One region of the Fundidesulfovibrio sp. YSD1 genome, then DNA from elsewhere that is predicted to be linked to it. Evidence: predicted binding sites of a transcription regulator. Region 1 holds the regulator's gene; the other holds the start of a gene.
What was found. The regulator HrcA, encoded in region 1, represses chaperone genes, less so after heat shock. The targets are predictions, from matches to a motif close to TGTTAGCACTCNNNNNNNNNGAGTGCTAACA.
Positions count from the first base shown of each region.

Region 2: a site for HrcA is predicted at 2,509-2,539, ahead of groES (co-chaperone GroES). Genes of this name have one in related genera too.

Region 1 is NZ_AP043666.1:1,177,156-1,181,364, reverse strand. Features, by position in the region: gene dnaK (molecular chaperone DnaK) at 1-619, opposite strand, end outside; gene ACZ5V4_RS05570 (nucleotide exchange factor GrpE) at 891-1,409, opposite strand; gene hrcA (heat-inducible transcriptional repressor HrcA) at 1,472-2,512, opposite strand; gene ACZ5V4_RS05560 (histidine kinase) at 2,601-3,815, opposite strand.
Region 2 is NZ_AP043666.1:1,767,068-1,771,276, forward strand. Features, by position in the region: gene ACZ5V4_RS08255 (NADH-quinone oxidoreductase subunit 5 family protein) at 1-140, opposite strand, end outside; gene ACZ5V4_RS08260 (hypothetical protein) at 636-1,217, shown strand; gene motA (flagellar motor stator protein MotA) at 1,299-2,153, opposite strand; gene groES (co-chaperone GroES) at 2,581-2,871, shown strand; gene groL (chaperonin GroEL) at 2,915-4,209, shown strand, end outside.

The sequences.
Region 1 (4,209 bases):
TGTCGCCCACCTCGAGGATGGAGATGTCGAAGGTGCCGCCGCCCAGGTCGAACACGGCGATCTTCTCGTTGGCCTTCTTGTCGAAGCCGTAGGCCAGGGAGGCGGCCGTGGGCTCGTTGATGATGCGCTTGACGTCCAGGCCCGCGATGCGGCCCGCGTCCTTGGTGGCCTGGCGCTGGGAGTCGTTGAAGTAGGCCGGGACGGTGATCACGGCCTCGGTGACGGTCTCGCCCAGGTAGGCCTCGGCGTCGGACTTCAGCTTGGCCAGGATCATGGCCGAAATCTCGGGGGCGGAGTAGCGCTTGCCGTCGACTTCCACGGCGGCGTCGCCGCCGGCGCCGGAAACGATCTTGTAGGGGCAGTGCTTGAGCCACTCGGACACTTCCGGGGCGTCGAAGCTGCGGCCCATGAGGCGCTTCACCGCGAAGACGGTGCGCTCCGGGTTGGTGACGGCCTGGCGCTTGGCGATCTCGCCCACCAGGCGCTCCTTGGTGAAGGCGACGACGGAGGGGGTGGTGCGCCCGCCTTCGGGGTTGGTGATGCACTTCGGGTCCTTGCCCTCCATGACATACACGCACGAGTTGGTCGTGCCGAGGTCGATCCCGATGATCTTGCCCATGAAACAGGTTCCTCCTTGAAGGGGATGATGTCTGCCGGTGTCGTGTGGGAACCGGATGGTTTCTTCGCAAGGAGCGCCCGCAGGGCGGGCGCTTCAGACTCCGACTATAAGCCGCTTTCCCGGGCTGTAAAGGGGCATTGGCGCATTTTTTAGCCGCAGTCCCGGGGTTTTACGGCGGAGAAGGGCCGAAAGGGGGCTTCCAGGCCCGGAAAGGGGCCGTTTTGCCCGCTTCGGGCGCGTTTGCGTCCGGGCTCCGGGCCGTTTGCCCGTGTCAGTCCTGGCTGACCAGAACCTTGGCGGGCCGCAGGAGCCTGCCGCGCAGGCGGTATCCGGCCTGCATCACCCTGGCCACGCGCCCGGGCTCCATCACGCCCGGCTGCGCGGGCTGCGTGCCCACGGCCTCGTGCGATTCGGGGTTGAACTCCTCGCCTTCTGCGCCGCAGGGCTCCAGGCCGTGGCGGGCCAGGGTGTCCAGGAACACCTTGCGGGTCATGTCCACGCCCATGACGATGTCCTTGCAGGCCTCCACGGCGCGGCCGTGGGCCAGGGCGAGGTCCAGGTTGTCGAGCACGGGCAGGAGGTCGGCCAGCACGCCTTCGGCCGCGAACTTGACGAACTCCTCCTTCTCCCGGATCAGGCGCTTCTTGAGGTTGTCCGTCTCGGCCAGGGCGCGCAGGCGCTTGTCCGTCTCGGCGGCCACTTCCTGGCGCAGCTTGGCGATCTCCTCCTCGGGAGTCATGGGGCGGACCTCCTCGGGGGCGTTCTCGGGGGTATCGTTCTCAAGCGTCATGCATCGCTCCTTGAAAGGGCTTCTTCAGGTAACACGGATTGGCGCGGGAAAAAAGGCCTGGGTCAGAAATGCTTCCCCAGAAGGCTCGTGATCAACTGTGCCGTGTAGTTCACCAGGGGGACCACCTCGGCGTAGTCCATGCGGATGGGGCCGATGACGCTCACCGCGCCCACGGGCGCGCCCTGGCCGCCGTAGGGCGAGGACACCAGGCCGCACCCGGCCAGGTCGCCCACCTGGGCCTCCTCGCCCAACACCACCACGGTGCGGTACTCGGAGATGGTCTTGTCGAGCACTTCCAGGAGCCGCGTGCGGTCCTCGAGCGCGCCCAGCACCTCGCGCATCATGCCCAGGTCCGAGAATTCGGGCTGGGAGAGGATGTTCAGCGTGCCTTCCACGTAGAACGCGGGCGGCTCGCTGGCGTTGAAGGAGTCCACGGCCAGGAGCATGGCGCGGCCCGCCAGGTCGTTCAGCCTGCGCTCGGCGGCGGCCATCTCGGCGATGATGCGGTCGCGCACCTCGGCCACGGTGAGGTTGCTGAAATGGTGGTTGAGGTAGTTTCCGAAGTGCACCAGGTCGTCGGCGGTGATGTCCGTGGCCGCGCTGACCAGGCGCTTCTGCACCATGCCGCCCTGGAGCACCAGGATGGCCATGATCAGCCCCGGGCGCAAAAGCACGAAGTCGATCTGCCGCCAGCGGGCCATGGACTGGCGCGGGGCCAGCACCATGCACACCTGCTTGGACACGGTGGAGAGCACCTTGGAGGCGTGGCGCAGGACGGCGTCGATCTCCATGCCGGCCTGGCCCAGGGAGGAGGCCATCATCTCCTTCACGGGCGCGGGCAGGGGGCGCATCTGCACCACCTGGTCCAGGTAGAGCCTGAAGGCCTTGGCCGTGGGGATGCGCCCGGCCGAGGTGTGGGGCTGCTCCAGGTAGCCCTTGTCGGTCAGGTCGGACATGGTGTTGCGGATGGAAGCCGGGGACAGGCACATCTGCCCGCCCTTGGACACGGTGCGCGAGCCCACGGGCTGGGCCTTGGCGATGTACTCCTCAACGATGGCCGTGAGGACCTCGAGTTCGCGCTGGATGAGTGGGGCTTCACGCATGGCTTTGGCACTCGCCTTTTGGGAGTGCCAGACAGCTAACAACGCCGCGCGCGCCTGTCAAGGACGGGCGCGGGCGCGCCCGGGAGGGTCAGGAGGGGTGGCCGCCGGGGGGGGCCTTGGCCTGGGCCGCGTGCTGGGTGTGCTCCAGGTCGAGCACTTCCTGGCCGCGCACGTAGGGCATGAGCACGGGATTCTCCACCTGGCCGAGCAGGTTCTCGATGGCGGCCTTGAGGCGCAGGATGGCCTCGTCCACGCCGCGCAGGCAGGTGATCTTGCGGTCCAGGTCCAGGTCGATGAGCAGCTTGCGCAGGGAGCCGATCTCGCGGGCCAGGCCCTCCACGTCGCGGTCGGGCTGGGTGCGCGAGAGCGCGGCCTTGACCTCGGCGGAGTGGAATTCCAGCTCCTCGAGCACCAGGGCGTTGTAGTTCATCATGATGCCGAGCACGTTGTTGCCCACGTGGGCCATGCCGCCGGCCGCCTTGGCCAGGGCGTCCTTGCCCACTTCCAGCTGCCTGCCCACGGTGAGGGAGACGATCTTGGAGGCGTCGGCCAAAAACTGGGAGTCGTAGCGGTCGAAGAAGCCGGGCTGGTGCGAATAGAGGTTGATGGCCCCGAAGGCCTCGCAGTCCTGGCGCAAAAGGAAGGCCAGGCGGGAGCGGTAGCCCTCCTGGTAGGCCATGCAGTCCACGGATTCGCCGCCGCGCTCCAGCCCGCGCAGGTCGTTGGAGAGCACGTGGAACACCCCGCGCTCGTGCACGGCGCGCATCACTGGGTGGTTGGGCAGGGAGTCCTCCATGGCCCAGACGAAGATGGGCGTCTGCCTGCCCTCGGCGTCGCTGGCGGCCACGTTGATCCAGTTGCCCTCGCCGTCGCGCAGGCGGCAGACGAAGAGGTCGGCCCCGAGCTCGCGCAAGAGTATCTCGCCGGACTGCTCGAGCACCTCCTCGGCCGTGGCGAACTCCTGCCCGGCCTCGATCAGGGCGTAGATGATCTCGATCATCAGCGTGCCCTGCTCGTAGGCCCGCTTGAGCAGCTCGAAGCGGTGCTCCAGCTGGATGAAGTGCGGGTGGCAATGGCGCAGCCTGGCGATGCGCGAGGACTTGATCCGGCCGATGTCCACGCTGAGCTCGGTCAGGCCCGTGAGCAGTTCGCCCCAGTCGCGCACGGGCTTTTCCAGGCTCTGGAACTCGGGGCGGTTCACCAGCACGTCCAGGCTGGTCTTCAGGGACACGAGCATGTGCATGATGGCCACGCGAACGGGCTTGGGCGCGTCCCCGATGAGGCGGGTGATCGCGCAGCGCACGTCCAGGCGGTTCTCGAATCTGCAGGCGGTCTGGAGGTCTTGAGAAAATGGCGGCATGGATTGAAAGAAGGATAAAACAGGCCGAAAGAAAGGCAAGCGGAAAATAAGGGGCCGCGAAGATCGTCATCTTCGCGGCCCTGCCCTGAGGGAAGAGGTCCGGATGAACCGGTAACTCTCGACTCGCGGGGGAAGCTCGCCGCGAGCGCTCTAATTCTCGCGGCATCCCCCACCACAACCAACCCGCCCTCTTATTAGCATGGAGCGTGCCAGCGCGACGAGAAAACGACAAGATCAAGATATACGGGGTGTTGAAAGAGACTGGCGGCCGAAAGGGGCGAAAAATCCGCAAACCCGGGTTTACAGGGTGCGTTCCCAGGAATGCACCCTGGAGGAC
Region 2 (4,209 bases), 590 kb from region 1:
ACCAGGGCCAGGGACGCCGCGGCCAGGACCACCGCGGTTCCGACCACGATCAGGCTTCTGGAGCCCTTGTCCCGAAGCAGCAACAGGGCAATTGCCGCCAGGAACGGGAGCACCACGGTCGCGAAAACCAAGATGTCCATATTCACCTCACGTTAGGTTGTGTCGAGTCAATCACCTCTCCTCGTGCGCACGCGTATGCTGGCGTGAAGACACCTCCTCTCTTCGGTATGATCAGTTGAAGAGTCTCCGACCCCCCGGCCGGCAGGCAACGAAAAACCTGGACTATGAGCTTGGAACGTATTCTTAAGGAATTGAAATTCCTTGGTCAAGGGACGCCTGAATCACGGCTGGCGCGGGGTTTCGTCACCCACCGCCCGGACGCCCGGCGGGCGGTCCCGCATAAGCGGCCGGATCGGTCCGGTGAACGGTCGATTTTACTCGGTGAACGGCGGCGTTTTCAGGGCCGTCTAGACCTCTTGGGGACAAGAATTTCCCGGGCCTGCGGGCTCTTTTGAATCAACCGGCTTTGCTTGCTGGGAAAAATTGGCTACAGACCCGGCATTGGCGCCGGTTCTACGCCGCTCGCCGGGCCCGCCAGCCGTTGGCGCCCGGCCCGGTGCGCCATGGGAGGCCCGATGGACGAGGATGATTACCGCGCCACATTCAGGGTGGAGGTCGACGAGAGCATCGTGCTGGAGCTCGCCGTGTGGCTCCGGCGCATGAAGGAACTCGGCCGCGTCCACCTGCGCGACCTGGGCGACCCCAAGATGCTCCAGGGCAAGCCGCCCTTCCCCCGCCTGGAGGACGTCTCCTCCACGGGCGTCTGCCTCTCCTTCAAGGCCAGCCAGACCGTGGAGGTCGACAAGTTCAAGGGCGTGTGCATGCTCGTCTACTTCAAGCTGGTGGACCCCGGCGACGTGGCGGGCGACCCTCTGAGCTTTTTGGCCGGGTTCGAGGTCAAGCACTCCCAGTACCACAACGAGCGGGTCTTCCTGGGGCTCAAGCTGCGCTGGGACGGCGTGCCCGACCAGAACGACAAGGCCGTGTTCTTCGCCGACGCCGCCAAGTACGGCATCGCGGACCTGACCAAGTGGTGCGACGACATGAACCGCAAGGCCTGCGGCGTGGAGCACATGCCCCAGCGCGGGCTGCGCCTGGAGAGGCTCCTGCGGGAGATCGAGTCCATCAAGCGCCAGGGCCAGGCCGGGGCGCGCTAGCGCGGGACGAAAAAAAAGCCGCGCCGGAGAACCGGCGCGGCCTGGCGGAACGATCATTATCAGGGGCGGCGGGCCGGGGGCCTAGCCGCCCTTCTTCATTCCTTCCTCGAGCTCTTCCATGGAGGGCTGCACGTTGGAGGGGATGGCCCGCCTGGCGTACTCCACGGCCAGGATCGGGGCCAGCCCGATGGAGTAGCCCATGAGCGCGCTCTTGACCACCTTGAGCCGCGCGGCCTTGGCCGCTGCCTGGTGCTCCAGGTTGGTGGCCATGGGGCCGATGAAGCCGTAGCACATGAGCACGCCCAGGAACGTGCCCACCAGGGCCGCGCCGATGTGGTTGCCCAGCACCTCGGGGGGTTGGTTGATGTCGCCCATGGTGATGACGATGCCGAGCACCGCGGCCACGATGCCGAGGCCCGGCAGGGCGTCCGCGATCTTGTTCACCGAGGCCCCGGCCAGCGCGTCGTGGTGCTTGCGCGTGGAGATGTCGGTGTCCATGATCGCCTCGTAGTGGTGCTGCTCGATGTTGCCCGCGATGACGATCTTCAGGTTGTCGCAGATGAAGTTGAGCACGGTCTTGTTCTTGGAGACGTTGCCGAAGCGGCGGAAGATGTCGGAATCGGCGGGCCGGTTCACGTGGGCGTCCAGGGCCACCGCGCCCGAGCGCCTGGCCAGCTGGAACAGCTCGTACATGAGCGAGAGCATCTCCAGGTAGAAGTCCTTGGAGTCCTCCTTGGCCGTGAACACGTGGGGCAGGTGCTTGAAGACGTCCTTCACCACGCTCATGGGCGAGGCGATGAAGAACGAGCCCAGGGCCGCGCCCCCGATGGTCAGGAACTCGTACGGCTGGAAGAGCACGGCCAGCTTGCCGTGGGAGAGGACGTAGCCCCCGATGACCGAGCCCAGCACCACCACGAAACCGATGATCGCGTTCATATGCTCCGTCTCTCCTGCCAGCCCCGGCTGGACTGCCCGGGACTCGGAGTCGATATGCTTTGATGACGCGCCGCGCCGGAGGGTCGGACGGCCGGTGGTCCCGGCCGTTGGCGGTGGCGCGCCGCGTGCCGAAAATCCCCGGAACCGGGCGGGAAGTCAAGCGCGGGTTGGGCCGGGCTGGGCCCGCGCCCCGGACGCGGCCCGGAGCCGGAAGAGGAATCCGGAGATATTTTCAGATTTAATGAGAAAAAACGAGAAATATGCCGCTTTCACCCGAATAATCGCCTGCGGATTTCTTCATTTTTCCCCTTCCCTTGTTGGCATTTTCGGTTATGTTTCCTATCACGCTGCCCGTCGCTAGCACTCGCCGCCCGTGAGTGCTAACAGACGGCAAAGAAGAAAAAACCACTTCGGAGGACAATCCGCTATGAAGCTGAAGCCCTTGAACGACCGCGTCCTGGTGAAGCGCCTGGAGGAAGAGACGGTTACCGCCGGTGGCATCATCATCCCCGATTCCGCCAAGGAAAAGCCCATGAAGGGCGAAGTGATCGCCGTGGGCCCCGGCAAGGTGGGCGAGGACGGCAAGCGCTGCAAGCCCGCCGTGGAGAAGGGCGACAACGTGCTCTTCAACAAGTACGCCGGCACCGAGATCAAGATCGACGGCGTGGAGCACCTGATGATGCGCGAGGACGACATCCTGGCCGTCATCGAAGGCTAGTTCCCCCTCTCCACCCCATCACAAAATTTCAAGGAGACAACACATGTCCGCCAAAGAGATCCTCTACGACGCCCAGGCTCGCGAGAAGCTGAAGAAGGGTGTCGACAAGCTCGCCAACGCCGTGAAGGTCACCCTGGGTCCCAAGGGCCGCAACGTGGTCATCGAAAAGAGCTTCGGCTCCCCCGTGATCACCAAGGACGGCGTCACCGTGGCCAAGGAGATCGAGCTCTCCGACAAGTTCGAGAACATGGGCGCCCAGATGGTCAAGGAAGTCGCCTCCAAGACCTCCGACGTGGCCGGCGACGGCACCACCACCGCCACCATCCTGGCCCAGGCCATCTTCAACGAGGGCGTGAAGCTCGTGGCCGCCGGCCGCAACCCCATGGCCATCAAGCGCGGCATCGACAAGGCCGTCGAGGCCATGGTCGAAGAGCTCGGCGTGCTCGCCAAGCCCACCCGCGACCAGAAGGAAATCGCCCAGGTCGGCACCATCTCCGCCAACTCCGACGCCACCATCGGCAACATCATCGCCGAGGCCATGAACAAGGTCGGCAAGGAAGGCGTGATCACCGTCGAGGAGGCCAAGGGCCTGGAGACCACCCTGGACGTGGTCGAAGGCATGCAGTTCGACCGCGGCTACCTCTCCCCCTATTTCGTCACCGACCCCGAGAAGATGGTCTGCGAGCTCGATGATCCCTTCATCCTGATCAACGAGAAGAAGATCTCCTCCATGAAGGACCTCCTGCCCGTGCTCGAGCAGGTCGCCAAGATGGCCAAGCCCCTGCTGATCGTCGCCGAGGACGTCGAGGGCGAAGCCCTGGCCACCCTGGTGGTCAACAAGCTGCGCGGCACCCTGCAGGTCTGCGCCGTGAAGGCCCCCGGCTTCGGCGACCGCCGCAAGGCCATGCTCCAGGACATCGCCATCCTCACCGGCGGCCAGTCCGTCTCCGAGGACCTGGGCATCAAGCTGGAGAGCCTGGGCCTCCAGGACCTGGGCCGCGCCAAGCGCGTGGTGATCGACAAGGAGAACACCACCATCATCGACGGCGCCGGAAAGGCCGAGGACATCAAGGCCCGCGTGAAGCAGATCCGCGCCCAGATCGACGAGACCACCTCCTCCTACGACCGCGAGAAGCTCCAGGAGCGCCTGGCCAAGATCGTGGGCGGCGTGGCCGTCATCAACGTCGGCGCTGCCACCGAGACCGAGATGAAGGAGAAGAAGGCCCGCGTCGAGGACGCCCTGAACGCCACCCGCGCCGCCGTGGAAGAGGGCATCGTGCCTGGCGGCGGCGTCGCCCTGGTGCGCTGCCTGAAGGCCCTGGAGAAGGTCAAGCCCGT